Regions from separate parts of the Pseudarthrobacter sp. MDT1-56 genome, predicted to be linked through region 2. Evidence: riboswitches for the same ligand, from Rfam matches in the RefSeq annotation. Region 2 holds a riboswitch; each other region holds the start of a gene.
The links. A riboswitch is a leader RNA that binds a small molecule or an ion and turns the genes downstream of it on or off. The one in region 2 is predicted to bind thiamine pyrophosphate.
Positions count from the first base shown of each region.

Region 1 (5,871 bases), on a different contig from region 2:
ACCCGACTCGGCCCTGCTGCGGTGGATGTCCAGGTGCACCCGGTTGGGACTGGGAGTGGACGTCTCCTGGAACCAGAGCGTCGGGCCACGCCCGAACGGGTCCACCAGGTCGTTCGCGCCGCCCCGGCGGTAGCCGAGAGCCACCCGCCAGACCTCCGCAATGGCGGCCGGATCCTCGGAATCGATGGCCACCTCCACGGTCCGGAACAGGCCCGGTTCCGCGGTGGCGCCGACTCCGGCCGCCGCCGCACCGGCGGCAGTCGCGGCCGCGACGTCCCGCCGTGTGACTTCGTCCCCGGCGTCGTGGGAGCTGTAGCGCAGGAAGACCCGGTTGTAGCGCCAATCCAGGTCCGGGTGGTGGTTCTGCTCCTCGGCCAAGCGTCCGACGGCGGCAATCAGCTCCAGCGCCGCGGCCGCCGTCGGTGCCTTGTAGGCCGTAACGAGACCGCCGAGCCGGTATCTCCAGTCCGGCAGCTGCGCCAGGGCGGCGTCGACCTGGCTCTCGCTGAGGATGTCATTTGGGGCTGCCATGGCGGGCTCCTTGCTGCGTCGGGCCGGGCCTTCCCCGGATGGCCCCAACCGCAAGGTGTGCGGGCTGAGCGGTTCCGGCCCTAGAGGAATTCGGCCCGGCCCTCCATAGCCGAGGACGCCAGCGCGTGCTCCCGGCGCGGGATCCTGCCGGCCCTTTTGGCCAGCCTACCGGCGATCACCGCGTGCTTGAAGGCCTCCCCCATCAGCACCGGATTCTGCGCGCGGGTCACGGCCGTGGCCAGCAGCACGGCGTCGCAGCCAAGCTCCATGGCCAGGGCGGCGTCCGAGGCGGTGCCGATCCCGGCGTCCAGGACCACGGGCACGGAGGCCCGCGAAACAATCAGCCCGATATTGTGCGGATTCAGGATGCCCAGTCCGGTGCCGATCGGCGCGCCCAGGGGCATCACCGCGGCGGCGCCGAGGTTTTCCAGCCTCAGGGCCAGCACCGGGTCGTCGTTGGTGTAGGCGAAGACCTTAAACCCGCGGCCCACGAGCAGTTCGGTGGCCTCGACGAGTTCCACGGCATCCGGCAGCAGGGTGTGCTCGTCGGCAATGACTTCCAGCTTCACCCAGTCCGTTTCGAGGGCTTCGCGGGCCAGTTCAGCCGTCAGCACGGCGTCCTTGGCCGTGAAGCAGCCCGCGGTGTTGGGCAACACCCGGATGTTGTGGTCCAGCAGCAGCTGGAACAGCGACCCTGCCTCCGCCGGCGAGTAGCGCCGCATCGCGACGGTGGTCAGCTCGGTGCCGGAGGCCAGCAGCGCGGCCCCCAGCCCGTCCAGGCTCGGCGCCCCGCCGGTGCCCATGATCAGCCGCGACCCCAACTGCACGCCGTCGACCGTGAAGGGATCTGCCGCCGCCGGTGAGACCGCCTGTTCCGCGGCCCGTGTGGTTTCCGCCATGTTGCTCATCCTCCCTGTACCGCCGTGACCAGCTCGATGTCGTCGCCGTCGGCGAGCGCGGTGCCGTGCCATTGGCTGCGCGGAACCACCTCCGCGTTGCGGGCCACGGCGACCCCAAGTTTCCCGCCGTCCGCAGACTGGCCGTTCGGGGCCAGCGGCCGGCCGGTGATCTGGCTGACGAGGGTGCTGACCGAGGCGCCGTCGGCGAGCGAGTGCTCTGTTCCGTTCAGTCGGATGTTCATACCGTTTCCTTGCTGTGCTCAGGGGTGGTGTCCCGGTTGGTGGTATTCCGGGGGGCTGTTTCCTGCGTGCCGGTGACCTGCGGTCCGGTGGCGAATCTGTCCGGCCGGAAGTGCGCCCAGCGGGGGTCCGCGACGCCGTCCAGCAGTTGCCGGCAGATCTCCGCGGCAGCGGGGGTAAGCAGGATGCCGTGCCGGAAGAACCCGGTGGCGATGATGAGTCCCGCCACGTCCCCGTGCTGCGGATCAGCGACCCGGCCCAGCAGCGGCGCGTTGTCCGGAGTCCCGGGCCGGGCCCGCGCCGTGGCCTCGAGCAGTTCCAGTTCGGCGACGGCGGGGACCAGCTGCTGCGCGTCGCGCAGCAGCTGGTAGACGCCGCCCGCGGACACGGCGCCGCCGGCCTGGTTGCCGCCGGAAGGGTTGCCGCGGTCCGTGGCTTTCGTCTGGTCGTCGGCTCCGAGGTCATCTTCCCGCTGGGTGGCTCCGATCACCACCGTGCCGTCCTGCCGGGGAACGAGGTAAACCGGCACGCCACGGACCAGTCCCCGCACCGTCGCGGTCAGCAGCGGCCGCAGTTTCTCCGGCACCCGGAGCCGGAGGATGTCGCCGTGGACCGGCCGCAGCGGCAACCGGAGTCCGGCAGGCAGGCCCCTGAGCGCGGCGGCGCCCAGGCCGTTGGCCACAATGGTTTCTTTGGCCCGGACGGTGCCGCCGCCGACGAGGCTGGAGCCCGTCACCCGTCCGTCCGCCCAGAGCAGCCCGGCAGCGCGCCGGCTGATGATCCGGCAGCGGCTGTCGGCGGCCAGGAGTCCGCCGATCCGGGCGATCAGACGGCGCGGGTCCACTTGGTGGTCGGCGGGAATGTCGAAAGCGCAGGAGATGCCCGGGCTCAGCAGCGGCTCACGTAGCCGTGCCTCCCGGACGGTCAGCGGCTCCACGGCAAGGCCGTGCCCCTGCTGGACGGCGCGCAGGTCCGCGAGCGCCCGGCGGTCGGCGGCATCGGCACCCACGGCGAGAGTCGGCGTCGTGAGGTAACCCGTGCCGTCGTCTGTCCCGGCCCGCCCGGCTCCACGGTCTGCTCCGCCGTCCAGCCCGCCATCCAGTCCGGCGGCGAAAGCCGGCCAAAGGCGGGAGGATTCCAGCATGAGCTCGAGGAGAGCTTCCTCCTGGTAGTGCAGTTCACTCACCGGGGCGAGCATGCCGGCAGCCGCCCAGCTGGCGCCGCTTCCGGGGGCATCGTCGATCAGGGCGACCGAACGGCCCGAGAGCCGCGCTGCCCAGGCGATCCCGTGGCCGACGACTCCGCCGCCGATCACGGCAACGTCGTAACATTCCGGGGTTTCGGCGTCATCGGCCATCGCTGCTTCAGGTCCCGCGGGCGTGCCGCGGACGGATGTGTGGCCCAAGAAGGATTCCTTCCCTACGCCGGTACTAACCGGATCAGGTCAAGCGGTCGGCTCTGACGCCCTCTCAGCCCGTGCGCGCCGGACGCCTGTGGCGTGATCGGCTGCGGCGGGCTCCCGCGGTATTCGCCCAGTTTAGAGGAACTAGGCTGAACGCATGAGCCAGGATGCCGCCCACGCCACTGCCCGCCTTTACCTCTGCACCGGGGCCCGCCAGGACCGGGGCGACTTCGCGGCCTTCGTGGACGCGGCCTTTGCCGGCGGCGTTGACATCATCCAACTTCGCGACAAGTCCCTGGAGGCAGCCGAGGAGCTGGAACTCCTGGAGGTTTTGCACCAGGCGGCCCGCCGTCACGACCGGCTCTGGGCCGTCAACGACCGGGCGGACCTGGCCTCGCTCTCCGGGGCGCCGGTGTTCCACATCGGGCAGAAGGACATCCCCCTCGGGGCTGCCCGGGACTTCCTGGGCGAGGACACCGCGATCGGGCTCTCTACCCACAGCCCGGACCAGGTGGACTCAGCCATCGCCGCCTCCACCGGCCGCACTGGCCTGGACTACTTCTGTGTCGGGCCGGTGTGGGCCACCCCCACCAAGCCGGGGCGCGCCGCCGTCGGGCTTGATCTGGTGCGCTACGCGGCTGACGCGACCCGCCGGGCATCGGCCCTGGCCGAGGGCCAGGCCCGGGGCGAAGTCGCGGGCGAGGTGCCGTGGTTCGCGATCGGCGGCATTGACCTTGGAAATGTGGAGCAGGTGGTGGAGGCGGGCGCGCGGAGAATCGTGGTGGTCCGCGCCATCACCGAAGCCGACGATCCCGCGGACGCCGCCCGGGCCCTGCTCGCGGCACTCGACGCCGCGGGGAACTGAACGCGGGGAACTGGGTCCGGTCCGGTCCGTCCGCTCAGCCGGCCAGGCCGAGCTCGGTCATCCGGCGTGAGTGGTTCGCCGCCAGTTCCGCCATCAGCTCGCGGACCAGTTCCTTGGACCGGTCCTCGTCCGCGCCGATCAGGCCCCCGATGAAGGCGTGCTCAAAACTCACCCGCTGCGCCTGGGTCAGTGCTTCCCCGAGCAGGCGCCTCGCCCACAACGCCAGCCGCGAAGCCAGCCGCGGGTCGTCGGCAAGGGCGGTCTTGATCCGCTCCCGCAGCACCGCCGTCGCGCCCCCATCGGACTGGATCTGCTCCACCAGGGTCCGGGTTCCGGCGTCGACGTAGCGGGAAATGGCACGGTAGAAATCCGCGGAGACGGTGTCGATGACGTACGCCTTCATCAGGGATTCGTACCAGTCCGCCGGCCGGGTGCGTTCGTGGAAGTGGTCCACGGACGGCTGGAACGGCAGCATGGCGGCCTCCGCATCCAGGCCCATGGCGTCGAGTTTGGCGCTCACCAGCTCATAGTGCTGGAACTCGATCACGGCGAGCCGGCCCAGCACCGCACGGTCGTGCAGGGTGGGTGAATACCGCGCATCGGAGGAGAGCCGCTCGAAGGCGGAAAGCTCGCCGTAAGCCATCACGCCGAGCAGATCCATCAGGAAGCTGTTGTAATGGGCAGGATCAGCCGGGGATGTGCTCATGATCCAAGACTAATGGCGTAAATGAAGCTAATCTGATTTTCGTGTCCCATCATCGCTTGACCCCCAGTGTCCACCAGCAGAAGAACCAACTGGCCGAGGCGCTCAACGCGCTGCGCACGACGCTGGAGTTGCCGGGCCCCTTCCCTGAGGACGCACTCCGGGAAGCCAAGGAGGCAGTCGCCGGGCATGAGCTGCCGGAGCTGGATTTCACGCACATCGAGTTTGTGACCATCGATCCAGCGTCCTCCACCGACCTGGACCAGGCCCTCTTCATTGACCGTTCCGGGGAGGGCTATAAGGTCTTCTACGCGATCGCCGACGTCCCTTCCTTCGTGGCCCCCGGCGGGGCGCTCGACGCCGAAACCCGCCGCCGCGGCCAGACCTTCTACACTCCGGATGGCCGGATTCCACTGCACCCGGAAATCATCAGCGAAGAAGCCGGCAGCCTGCTCGCCGGCCAGCACTGCGCTGCGTTTGTCTGGGAATTCGAGCTGGACGCCGCGGCCGGGGTGTCCGCGGTGCTGGTCCGCCGCGCGACGGTCCGGAGCCGCGCGAAGCTCAACTACCGGGGGGTGCAGGCCGAGCTCGACGCCGGCACCGCCGCGCCCGTGCTGCAGCTGCTCAAGGAAGTCGGGATAAAGCGGGTTGAGCTGGAACGGCTCCGCGGCGGCGCCAGCCTGAACATGCCGGAACAGGAAATCGAACAGCTGCCCGACGGCGGCTACCGGATCGCCGCCGCGCCTCCGCTGCCCGTGGAGGACTGGAACGCCCAGATTTCCCTGATGACGGGGATGGCCGCCGCGGAGATCATGCTGGCGGGCAAGGTCGGCATCCTGCGCACCATGCCGGCCCCCGATGAGGCCTCGCTGGCGCATTTCCACCGCCAGACCCGCGCCCTGGGCAAGCCCTGGGACGGCGAAGTGAGCTACGGCGAATACCTGCGCACGCTCGATCCGACGGACCCCCGGCAGTTGGCGATCGTGCACTCCGCCGGCATGCTGTTCCGCGGCGCCGGCTACACCCCCTTCGACGGGACCGTGCCCGACGCCGCCACCCAGGCCGCCATCGGCGCTGCCTATGCCCACTCCACCGCCCCGCTGCGCCGACTGATCGACCGGTTCGTCCTTGTCATCTGCGAGGCGCTGAGCAACGGCATGGCTGTCCCGGACTGGGCCCGTGAGGCCCTTCCCTCCCTTCCGGCGATCATGGCGACCTCGGACCAGCTTGC
Region 1 is NZ_JBWZCK010000003.1:359,701-365,571, forward strand. It holds gene AC50YC_RS06590 (4a-hydroxytetrahydrobiopterin dehydratase) at 1-531, opposite strand, end outside; gene AC50YC_RS06595 (thiazole synthase) at 612-1,430, opposite strand; gene thiS (sulfur carrier protein ThiS) at 1,436-1,672, opposite strand; gene AC50YC_RS06605 (FAD-dependent oxidoreductase) at 1,669-3,027, opposite strand; TPP riboswitch at 3,069-3,203, opposite strand; gene thiE (thiamine phosphate synthase) at 3,230-3,937, shown strand; gene AC50YC_RS06615 (ferritin-like fold-containing protein) at 3,972-4,643, opposite strand; gene AC50YC_RS06620 (RNB domain-containing ribonuclease) at 4,685-5,871, shown strand, end outside.
Region 1: it holds a riboswitch for thiamine pyrophosphate, as region 2 does, so the genes downstream of both, AC50YC_RS06605 (FAD-dependent oxidoreductase) here and AC50YC_RS16690 (ECF transporter S component) in region 2, are expected to answer to the same signal.

Region 2 (5,871 bases):
CGCCGGACAGCCTGCACCAGCAGCCCGAAGCTCTGCCCCAGGGTGGCGCGGAGCCGCTGCAGCGGACTCCCGTGGGAGCCCACGCCGCGGGCACGGCGTGCCATGCCGATGGTCTGCCATTCTTCGGCCATAAGCCCCACCAGCCGCATCGCGGCCAGCGTCCCGAGGACGAAGCGGTGCGGCAGCTTCGCCTTCTGCGCGAGGGCGTCGGCCAGGTCCGTGGGGTCCGTGCAGCTCATCAGCAGCACTGCTGGCAGGGCAATGGCCAGGCCGCGGAGCATGAACCCCAGCCCGAGCTCAAGGGATCCTTCGCTGATGGACCAGATCCTGGCGTCCAACAGGATGCTCCCGCTGTCCGGCGCCAGGATCGTGGTGCTCCAACCGCCCAGTGCGGCGGCCAGGATCAGCGGCCAGCCGCGCTGCCAGAGCAGGCCAAGAGTCAGCCCGGCCAGCGGAAGGATCGCCAGCTCGAAGGCCAGGGCCACCGAGGCCGACACCCAGTCGATGGACAGTGCCAGCACCATCGTGATGAGCATCACGGCGGCGAACTTTGCCAGCGGGTTGGCGCGGGTCAGCAGGGCATGGTTGCCGCGCAGGGTCAGTTCCTGCCTCATGGCGCGGCGACCTTCCCGGGTTCCTGGTGTTCAGGGGCCCGGAGGCTCAACTCGGTGCCGCCCAGGACCTCGCTGAATTCGGCATCGTGCGTCACGGACACGACGGCGGTGCCGTCGTCGAGCAGTTCGGAGAGGAAGGAAGCCAGTTCCGCCCAGGTGTTGGCGTCCTGGCCGAACGTGGGTTCGTCCAGGACGAGCACCTGGGGATGCGCGGCGAGGACGGTGGCCACCGACAGGCGCCGTTTTTCGCCGCCCGAGAGCGTGTAGGGGTTGGCGTCCACCAGCTCCGTGAGCCGCAGCCGCTCCAGCAGTTCGTCCACGCGCTCCTCGCCGCGGCCCAGGTGCCGGGGCCCGAACATCAGCTCATCGAGCACCCGCCCGGTGACGAACTGGTGCTCGGGTTCCTGGAACACGGTGCCGATCCTGGCGATCAGCTGCTGCGCCTTCCACCGGTACGGATCGATCCCGGCACCGGCGCTGAGCTCCAGCGTGGCCGAAACCGTGCCGGACACGGGTGCGAGCAGGCCGGCGAGCGTAAGGGCGAAGGTGGACTTCCCCGAGCCGTTGGGGCCGGTGATGGTCAGGGCCTCCCCGGCCCGGACCTGGGCCGTGATACCGGACTGCACGGGCTGCGGCGGGATGGGCCGGAAGCCGCCGCGCAGACCGGCCCGCCGCGGCCGTTCGCGCGACACGGCCAGGTTTTCCGCGGCCAGCAGCAGACGCCCCGCGGTGCTGGCACCGGGTGCGATCCCTCCCAATGCGCCGGACGTGCCGGCATCCCGCGCGCCCCCGCGCGCCCGGGTCTGCGGGACGTACCCCGGCACCCAGACTCCTGCCGCGGTGAGCATGTCCCGTGCCTGCGCCAGGACCTGGTCCGGCGGCCCGTCGACCAGGACGGCGGAGTCCGTGGCCGATCCCGGCTGCAGCACCACAATCCGGTCCACCAGCTCCTTCCAGACCGAAACCCGGTGCTCCACCACCACCAGGGTGGCTCCGGTCTTCTCCAGGCAGCGGCCGACGGCGTCGCGGACTTCCAGGACGCCGGCCGGATCCAGATTGGCGGTGGGTTCGTCGAGCAGGATCAGCCCGGGGCGCATCGCCAGGATGCCGGCGAGCGCCAGGCGCTGCTTCTGCCCGCCGGAGAGCGCGGACGTCGGGTGGTCCAGCGGCAGCCGGCCCAGCCCGACGTCGTCGAGCGCTTCCGCTACCCGTGACCAGATATCCCCCGGGGGCACGGAGAGGTTTTCCGCGCCGAAGGCGACGTCGTCGCCGAGGCGAGAGAGCACCACCTGGGTCTCCGGGTCCTGCTGCATCAGCCCGGCCCGGCCCCGCCGGGACCGCGGCGGGGCGCCGTCGATGAGCAGGCTGCCGGTCTCGTCCGCGTCCTCGGGGTCCGCCGCGGGGCCAGGCGCGTGCTCAGCGCCGCCCGCGGAGCTGTCGCCGAGCACCCCGGCCAGGGCGTGGAGCAGCGTGGATTTGCCGGCACCCGAGGGTCCCAGCAGCAGCACGCGCTCCCCGGGCCGGATGTCCAGGTCCAGGCCGCTGACGGCGGGCCGGGACCGGCCGGCGTGCCGCCAGCCCCAGCCGCGGGCGGCGATTGTGGCCGGGCGTACTGTATCTGAGGATGTCATGGTCAGTGTGCGGACGTCAGACGGGCTCCGTGGCGGCCTTGCGGGAGGCGAAGGAACTCAGCACGCCGGTCCGGGCCAGGCCGCGGGTGGCGAGCCAGGACAGCCCGCCGGCGATCACGGCGCCGGAGATGGCAGTGAAAATGATGTACGCGAGCTTGTCGCCGCCGGCGTAGGCGATGTTCCAGCCCCAGGGCAGGAATGAATCATTCAGACCGCAGAACAGGCCCGCCCCGGCACCGGCGAGCAGGGACACCGGAAGGTTGAACTTCCTGTACATGAAGGCGGCGAAGACCAGTTCGGCGCCAAGACCCTGCAGCAGGCCGGAGATGAGCACCGTGGTGCCGTACTGCGAGCCCATGATCAGCTCGCCGGTGGCGGCCACGGCTTCGCAGAACAGCGCTGCGCCCGGCTTGCGGATGATGAGCATGCCCAGCACCGCGGGGATCATCCAGCCGCCGGCGTAAAGCCCGGTGAGCGGCGGGTAGAACGCGTTGACGGGGGCGGAAATGATGTTGGCGCCCTGGGACCAGGCCCAGAAGATCACGCCGCCGGCCACCGCGATCAACGCGGCCACCACAATGTCCACTACACGCCAGTTATGGCTGCGTCGGGCGGGCGTGGTGGCAGGTTGATGCCTGGCGGGTTCGTGGTTGGCAGGTTCTTGCTTGGCAGGTGTGTGCTCGGCTGATGTGTCAGTCATATCGTCCTCCTGAGGAACAGGAGGGGAGAGTGACCCGGGGCCCGCAGCTTCCTCCGCCACCCCGCGCACTCTGAGAACTCGACTCCCTTGCGCCGGTACTAACCGGATCAGGTTCGAGGGTCTGCGGCTGTCCGCACTCTCAGCGCCCACCTGTGGTTTCCCCGGATTCCTCCGGTGATGCCCGACGGCGGCGCTCCCCTGTCGTATCTAAATATCGCCCTTGTGGGCGTGGCCCAGTTTACACCCGTGGAGCGTTGTTTTCCGGGGCCGGCCGTCACAATCCGCCGGTGCCCGCGCCGGTGACCCGGAACGGCCCGCTTGGTAGAGTCGGCAAAGCACGGGAACGCCGGACGCCGCGGCCGGCCGGCCATCAACGGCGGTGAACTAACGGAAGCTGAATCATTTGACCAACTCACCAGTGCCCTCCCCCGACTACGACCCGGACTCGGCGGAACCGCAGCCGCACGGTTCCCTGGGTGCGCTCATCGGCCGCATCCTGGCGGAAATGGATGAGCTGCAGTTCAGGTCCTTCAGCAAGGACGACGCCCTGGACCTCGGGCTCCTCCTGGTTGAACTCGGCCGGCAACGGTCCCACCCGATCGCCATCGACATCACCAAAGGCGAGCAGGTGCTTTTCCATGCGGCGCTGGAGGGCGCCACCCCGGACAACGAACGCTGGATCAGGGCCAAACAGCGCACAGCCGTGCGGTACGAAGTCCCGTCGCTGCTGGTCGGTCTCCGGGCCCGGGCCGCCGGAGGAAGGATAGAGGACAACGAATGGTTCGACCAGCAGGAGTTCGCCGCGCACGGCGGTGCCTTCCCCATTTATCTGCGCGGAACGGGGATGGTCGCCACCGTCACGGTCTCCGGACTGCCGCAGAAAGCCGACCATGAGCTGGTGGTCGAGGCCCTGTCGGAAATCCTCGGCCGCTCCGCGCGGTCAGACTAGCCTGCCGGAGCTGCCGCTGCTCCGGGGTGTCCGCGCGGCCAGCCGGATCAGGGCCAGCCCAACTGCCACGAACCAGACCCATAACAGCACCCCGTAACCCCAGTAGAACTCCGGAACCGCGTCGCGCAGCGCCTCCGCGACGACGCCCAGGCCGCCGGTGGCGATCCCGAGCCAACCCAGGGTCCGCGGCAGCACACCTTTGAGCATGACGACGGAGATCAGCAGGATGCCAAGCGCTGACAGGACGCCGACGACGGCGGGGGTGTTGTTCTCCGCAACGATGGCCTCGGCGGCGGTCGCGTAACGGAGCCGGGCTGCATCATCGCCGGCCGCGGTGTAACGGTCGCTGAGGTACACGAGCACCAGGGAGCCCCGGCTGGTGACCGGGACGGCGAGGATCAGCGCCCACGACAGGCCGCCGATGACGGTGGCCAGCAGGGCCAGGCTCTTATCCAGCGGGGCGAGCGCCGCAAACAGGGCCACGAACACCAGCACCGGCAGGATGTTCGGCACAATCCACAGCAGCTGCTCGGCGAGGTAGACCCCCTTGTTCCCCGCAATGAATTCCAGCGTCTCGGAGCCCCCGTGGACCGGGGGCGGGGCGGCGAAGTCCAGGACCAGGGCGAGGATCAGCAGCGCCACGAAGAGCGCCGAGGCGATGCCGGCCCAGAAATAGAGCCGCCGCCAGGTCTGGCCGTCGGTCGTAGGGGCGGTGGGCGGCGAGGCGTGGCCCCGCGGTCGGGTTTTGGGCTGGTCCATGCTCGAAGGTAGGACCGGGCCGGACCCGCCGGACAGGGGCGTTGGTCCCGGCCCGCCCGGGATCCAGTCCGGGATCCCGGCGGGTCCCGCGTCCCTGGCTGAACCGCCTGGCCAGGAACGCTAGGCTAGGGGAAGCCCTGTTTCCTCCCACAAGGAGTCCGAAGTATGAACATCTTCATCAAGCTGCTCGGCACCGGCATCAGCCTGCTCGCCGGCTTTGTTGGCACCAAGCTCGTTGACACCGTCTGGGAGAAATCCACGGGCAACAGGCCGCCCAAGGGCCACGACGACGATGTGCCCACCACGCTTCGCTCGGCCCTGACCTTCGCGCTGGTCTCGGCGTCTGTCAGCGCGATCATCCAGGTCCTCGCCAACCGCGGCACCCAGCGCGCGATCACCCGCTTCGCCAAATCCCAGGACCTGGTTTAGGGCGCATCGTCTAGCCCTCAGCGCCCGTCGGTGGCCGCGTCGCCGTCGTCGTCGGTAAAACCGCGTTTGCCGGCCGCCTGCTGCACCACTGCCTCCAGTTCATCTGTGCTGAGCAGCTCCGGGTGCAGGTGCTTTGTCCGGTAACCGGCCCGGCCGACCATATGCGCGGACACCGGCACGGTGAGCAGCTGGAAGATCCACGCCACCACCAGCACCGGCCACACCCACCAGGTGCGCATCTGCAGGCCCAGCGCGAAGAGCAGCAGGAACAGCCCCAGCACCTGCGGCTTGGTGGCTGCGTGCATGCGGGTCATGAGGTCCGGGAAGCGGAGCAGGCCCAACGCCGCGGCGAGGGACATCAGGGCGCCGACCACCATAAAGACCGCCGAGACAGCGTCGATCACGGTATCGGCGGAAAATGTCTCAGGATTCACTGGTCTTCTCCCGACGGTCGGCAACGAAGCGGGCGACCGTGACGGAGCCGACGAACCCGATGAGGGACACCGCCACCAGCAGCATGAGGCTGTTCAGGTGCCGGTTCGCAGCCATGTCGATGCACAAGGCGGCGCCCACGATCGCCAGCAGCACGTCCGCGGCGAGCACCCGGTCCAGCAGTGACGGGCCGCGCGCGATCCGGATAATGGCGCCGCCGGCAGCCAGGGAGAGCACCACGGCGGTGACGGTCAGGACCAGCTGCATCATGCCGCCACCTCCTGGTTGAGTGCGGACAGTTCGGCTTTGGTGCCCATGATCCTGATCAGTCCGGCCTCCGTGTTGCGGACGTCCTTG
Region 2 is NZ_JBWZCK010000012.1:107,103-112,973, forward strand. It holds gene AC50YC_RS16680 (energy-coupling factor transporter transmembrane component T family protein) at 1-614, opposite strand, end outside; gene AC50YC_RS16685 (ABC transporter ATP-binding protein) at 611-2,245, opposite strand; gene AC50YC_RS16690 (ECF transporter S component) at 2,262-2,945, opposite strand; TPP riboswitch at 3,012-3,155, opposite strand; gene AC50YC_RS16695 (heme-degrading domain-containing protein) at 3,349-3,894, shown strand; gene AC50YC_RS16700 (DUF4386 family protein) at 3,886-4,653, opposite strand; gene AC50YC_RS16705 (DUF4235 domain-containing protein) at 4,819-5,082, shown strand; gene mnhG (monovalent cation/H(+) antiporter subunit G) at 5,100-5,516, opposite strand; gene AC50YC_RS16715 (MrpF/PhaF family protein) at 5,506-5,784, opposite strand; gene AC50YC_RS16720 (Na+/H+ antiporter subunit E) at 5,781-5,871, opposite strand, start outside.

Region 3 (5,871 bases), on a different contig from region 2:
GGGTCAAAGACGGCAGATTCCGCTCGGGGCGGATCTATACGGAAATTGTGCGCGACGCCGGTGGGATTGAAGCGCAGATTAACCGTATGGCTAAGGGAAATAGCTGAGGACCCAATCGCTCCGTCCATGCCTTCATCCGAAACGACAGCCAATCACCGTTTTGAGCTGCGGAAGAGCCGAAGTGACCTGACGACCACCTGACCCGGGAGAGGGTGACACCTGGCCGCAGTAGTTAGGAATCCAGCCCCATCTCCGTCAGTCCCTGTCCCAAAACGAGCTCCAGTGTGGAGATCTGCATGTCATCCAAATGTTCCTTCATCCGCGCGATCATGGCCGGGAAATCCGTCCGCGCCCTGAACTCGTCGATCGCTTCCCGGCTCTCCCACACGGCGTAACTGAGATAGTTCCGAGGCTGACTGAGATCCCGAAGTAGCCGGGGACGCTGCAGGAGCCCGCGAATCGGAGGATCGACATCTTTTACGCCCGACTCCTCGAACGCCCGAGCGGATGCCTGTCAATGGCCTTGCCTTACTGACCAGCGGCCGGATGTATAGAACACCCCGCCGACAGCTGGCCGCTCAAGAGGTGGTTCGGCGGCATCCCTTGGCAGGTCATCGCCGGGCCGTCGAGGACTGGTCATCGACTGCTCCTTCTGCTAGTAAAAGGGACATCAGGCATGACCGAAACCAGGAGGCGTTCCGGCCTTGCCAGCAGCAAAAAACAAACCCATCTCGTCAGAGAGGGAGGGGAAGGGCGTCTGCGAGAATTACTACCAATTAACCAACAGTGGCGCTTGGGCACCCCAGCCGCGGTCGGGGCGCCCTTCTGGATACTAACGTTTGGGCCTTAGCTCATGGTTTGGCGTAGTCGGCGAACCCCTGCCAGTCGATCACCACGCAAGGTTCGTCTCCCACTACCCATGCGTCATGTCCAGGGCCATGGTGGCGAAGTCGCCAGGCCCATAATCCATTTCTTCACCGTCGTTCATAACGACCTTCATCCGGCCGGAAACGAAGTAGCCTATGTGGGCTGCCTGGCAGCTCTCCGTTTTTGCGATCGGTTTTACATGTTCGGACCAGCGCCATCCAGGCAGGAATGTGGCGCGGCCAACGGCGCCCGCTTGCAGGTTAACAAGTTGGAGCTGGCACGTACCACCTCCGAAGGGGCGGGTCTCCTCGGGCGAATCAAGGCTCTTGCGATCTAAACTTGGCATTTCATCTCCTATGGTCGGTAATGCTTTTTGTTGCGGGTGAGGCTCAGGCAACTGCTCAAAGGCCACCAGCCTCACGTGAGCCCGCCGTCAACGTGACACCGGTGGCCTACGACGAGAGCGAGCGTCACAGATCAAGGCCCGGCTACAAAAATTCCCTCGATGGCTTCCTCGCAGCCCGGCACGTGCGTGCCAGCATGGACCTGGGATAACCTGCTCACAACCTGGCCCGCGTTATCGAACCCAAAGTAATCGGCAGTGCCCTTGATCTCGTTGATGATCTCAGGAACGGCCCCGGGGCCGTCCATGACAGCATGGTCCGAAATGCCAAGTCCGGTGCAGGCAACGTGCGGGTCGGATATATCGGGCTTTCGGCCTGACCCGTAGCCGAGCTGAATGCAACCTCAGGAGTCGGTGGACGGCCCGTCACCGTTGAGCTTGTGGACGGCGGTGCCAGTCCGGCGGCTGTCGGAGCCAGGATCCGGGACCTCGTCCGCGAGCAACGCATCGATGCCGTAACCGGGTGGCACATTTCCTCTGTCCGTCTAGCCATCGCTCACGAGACAGCAGGAAAACTTCCCTACGTCTACACCTCCCTCTACGAAGGCGGAGAAAACAGGACCGGTGTGGTCTGTCTTGGCGAAACCCCTTCTACTCAGATTGCGCCGGCATTGAAATGGCTTCGCGATCAGGCCGGGCTTCGGCGCTGGCACGTCGTCGGAGACGATTACGTGTGGCCACGCCTTTCCTGCGCGGCAATCCGCAGCCAGAGTCAGGATCTTGGCGTCACGATCGTTGGGGAGCATTTCGTACCTTATGGCGGGGGCCGCATCCGCCATAAGGTGGACCTTGCGGAGCGCAGCGACTGTGACGGAGTCCTGATGCTACTGGTCGGTCAACACGCCGTTGACTTCAACCGCGAATTTGCCCGGCGAGGCCTCTCAAACCGAATTGCACGTTACAGCCCTCTCATGGAAGAGACCATGCTGCTAGCCAGCGGTGCCGGAGCAACAGAAAATCTCAACGTATCAGCCTCATACTTCAGGTCACTGCGGACGACCGAGTCAATGGACCTGGTCTCCGCCTAGACCCGGCTGCACGGATCCTCTGCGCCGCCCCTGAACAACATGGCCGAATCCTGCTATGAGGGCATCCGGTTCCTGGCAGACGCTGCAGCCCGTACGCGCAGCACGAAGGCCGACCGCATCAGCCCAAACACGGCGCAGGCCTCCTATGCAGGACCACGCGGAACCGTCAATTTTAACGACGGCAAAGCATTACAGCCGATTCATTTAGCCACGGCATCCGGCCTTGACTTTGACATAGTTGCCACCTTCTAAACTGGCGGGAGGCGGTGGTTTCAACGGCCCTGTTGAGCAGGTCTCGTAGTCCGGGGCCGGCCTTTCGGGCCCTGGCCGGCCCCGGAGGGCCGGCCAGGGCCGGACCGGCCCCTAGCTGCGGGGTAGGACGGGTTCGGGGAGGTAGACCTTCCCGCCGGATTTGCGGTATTCGTTGGATTTAGCGTTCATTCCGGCGATGGCTTCCTGTTCGGGCATGTCTCCGAACTGGTCGCGGATGTCCTGGGAGAGCCGCATGGAGCAGAACTTGGGTCCGCACATGGAGCAGAAGTGCGCGGTCTTGGCCGGTTCGGCGGGCAGGGTCTCGTCGTGGAAGGACTCGGCCGTGGCCGGGTCCAGGGAGAGGGCAAACTGGTCACGCCAGCGGAACTCGAAGCGTGCCTTGGACAGGGCATCGTCGCGTTCGTGGGCTCCGGGGTGGCCTTTGGCGAGATCCGCCGCGTGGGCGGCGATCTTGTAGGTGATCACGCCGGTCTTGACGTCGTCTTTGTTCGGCAGCCCGAGGTGTTCCTTGGGCGTGACGTAGCAGAGCATCGCGGTGCCGTAGCGGGCGATCTCGGTGGCTCCGATGGCCGAGGTGATGTGGTCATAGCCCGGCGCAATGTCGGTGACCAACGGGCCGAGGGTGTAGAAGGGTGCGCCGTCGCAGAGCTCCTGCTGGCGTTCGACGTTTTCCCGGACGAGGTGGAAGGGGATGTGCCCGGGGCCTTCGACCATGACCTGCACGTCGTATCCCCAGGCGCGCTTGGTCAGTTCGGCGAGGGTGTCTAGTTCGGCGAACTGGGCGGCGTCGTTGGCATCCGCGGTCGCGCCGGGCCGCAGGCCGTCGCCGAGGGAGAAGGCAACGTCGTACTTGGCGAAGATCTCGCACAGTTCATCAAAGTGGGTGTAGAGGAAGTTCTCCCGGTGGTGGGCCAGGCACCAGCCGGCCATGATGGAGCCGCCGCGGGACACTATGCCGGTGATCCGGTTTGCGGTCAGCGGCACGTAGCGCAGCAGCACGCCGGCATGGACGGTCATGTAATCGACGCCCTGCTCGCACTGCTCGATCACGGTGTCCCGGTAGATCTCCCAGGTCAGGTCATTGGCCTCGCCGTTAACCTTCTCCAGCGCCTGGTAGATCGGCACTGTCCCGATCGGGACAGGAGAGTTGCGGATGATCCATTCACGCGTGGTGTGAATGTCATGCCCGGTGGAGAGGTCCATCACGGTGTCGGCGCCCCACTGGGCCGCCCACTGCAGTTTGTCGACTTCCTCGGCGATTGAGCTTGTGACAGCCGAGTTGCCGATGTTCGCATTGATCTTCACCAGGAAGGACTTGCCGATGATCATGGGCTCGGATTCGGGGTGGTTGATGTTGTTGGGGATGATGGCCCGGCCCGCTGCGACTTCACTGCGGACAAGTTCAACGTCGCAGTTTTCCCGCAGTGCCACGAACCGCATCTCGGGTGTGATGATGCCTTGGCGGGCGTAGTGCATCTGGGTCACGGTCTTGTCGTCGAGGGCGCGGCGGGGCACCGGTTGCGCGCCTTTCCATTCAGCAGAAGCGGCTCCCCGGCGCACGGCTGACTTACCGTCGTCGAGCAGGTTCCGTTCCCGGCCGCCGTAGGGCTCGGTGTCGCTCCGGGATTCTATCCATCCGGACCGGAACGGTTCCAGACCGATCACAGGATCGCTTCCGGGACCGGCCGTCCGGTACGCCGTGAACGGTGGATTCTTCACCCCGTTCGGAGAGTCCTCCAAGGCGATCTCCGTGACAGGGACGCTAATGCCGTGTTCCGGGTCGCGGGCGTACGCGAGCGAATGCGAATTCATGGAGCTCATCAGTGGTTTCCTACTTCCTTCGCCGGCATGACCCGGACAGGTTCAACGGTCGCAGACTGCCTCAGCCCGATCTCAGCCCCTGCAGGGGCACCCGTGTGGATGTGATCGAGCCTACAGAAGCATCACTCCCGGTGGAAATCCGCTGGAGGAGCGACGGTCCCGCCGCAGAGGGTCGAAGAGGGGCTTTCGGCACTGGGGTTCTCGGCGGTGCGGTCGAAGCATTGGGGTTGAACATAGGAGATTTCCATGGAGACCAAGGTGCTAACCGAGATGCACATCGACGCTCCGGTGGAGACCGTGTACGCGTTCTTGGTGGACATGGAGAACACCAACCGCATCAATGCCTCCTTAATGGGCGGCACCGTTCAGATGGTGTAGAAGACACCGGACTGGGTCGGCACCACGTACCGGATATTCCGACACTTGATTGGTGGGCTGTACTACGAGTTCAGGGCGCGCAACGTCGAAGCCGTGCCGAACGAGCTCCTCGTGCAGACCACCGAGGGGTGGATCATGAAGCAGCTGATGTCGGGCACCCACGTCCTGCGCATGCAGCCAGAGGGATCCGGGACACACCTCACGATCGAGATCGCGCCGCCGGGCATCGCGCGCATCCCGGTGATCGGTCCCCGTCTGGCAGGCCGGATCAAGAAGACAATGGCGCGCGTGCACAAGCCGATGGACAAAGAGATCAAAGAGTTGCTCGAGAGCCACGCGGCTGGGTAGGCGACGCGTCGCCACGGCGGACACCGACCCACTTCCTCGCGTCAGACGGTCTGCTCACCAGCGTCGAGTTCGTTGATTGCGCGCCCGTCACGCAATTTCCCTCCGCCGGGCGCACACGCCGGACCCGGAGGAGCGTCAGATTCGTGGAAAGCACTCAGCCTGCGCTGTAAGTGGGCGACATAGCCCAATGCCTATGAACTGCCCCGGGTTTAATGGAGGGTGTTGAGTCCTTGAATGGATGAGCACCATGCCAGCACCAAAAAAGTATCCTGACGAGCTTCGCCAGAGGGCGGTCCGGCTTGTAATGGACGCGCAGAAGAACCCCAGTGGCCGGCGAGGAGCCTGCACCAGAATCGGCGCGCAGCTGGGCATCCCTACTGACACTATCCGCGGCTGGGTGCGGACCGTCGAGATCGACCAGGGCGTGCGCCCTGGCACTACAACCGACGACGCTACCCGTCTGGCAGAGCTTGAACGCGAGGTTGTTGAGTTGCGGAGGGCGAATGCGATCTTGAAATCAGCATCAGCTTTCTTTGCGGCGGAGCTCGACCGCCACTCCCGACGATGATCTCCTATATTGACAATCACAAGGAAGAATACGGGGTCGAGCCGATCTGCAAACAGCTGCCGATCGCCCCGTCAACCTACTACGCAGCCAAGGCACGCCCTGAGTCCAAACGATCAATTTCGGACGCCGTGACAACGGAAAAGCTTGCTCGGGTGCACCGGGAGAACTACAGCGTCTACGGGGCC
Region 3 is NZ_JBWZCK010000024.1:1,171-7,041, forward strand. It holds gene AC50YC_RS19450 (nuclear transport factor 2 family protein) at 1-107, shown strand, start outside; gene AC50YC_RS19455 (hypothetical protein) at 233-388, opposite strand; gene AC50YC_RS19460 (cupin domain-containing protein) at 914-1,279, opposite strand; gene AC50YC_RS19465 (ABC transporter substrate-binding protein) at 1,603-2,298, shown strand; gene thiC (phosphomethylpyrimidine synthase ThiC) at 2,662-4,392, opposite strand; TPP riboswitch at 4,390-4,497, opposite strand; gene AC50YC_RS19475 (SRPBCC family protein) at 4,816-5,118, shown strand; partial or broken gene AC50YC_RS19480 (IS3 family transposase) at 5,366-5,871, shown strand, end outside; AL1L pseudoknot at 5,644-5,757, shown strand.
Region 3: it holds a riboswitch for thiamine pyrophosphate, as region 2 does, so the genes downstream of both, thiC (phosphomethylpyrimidine synthase ThiC) here and AC50YC_RS16690 (ECF transporter S component) in region 2, are expected to answer to the same signal.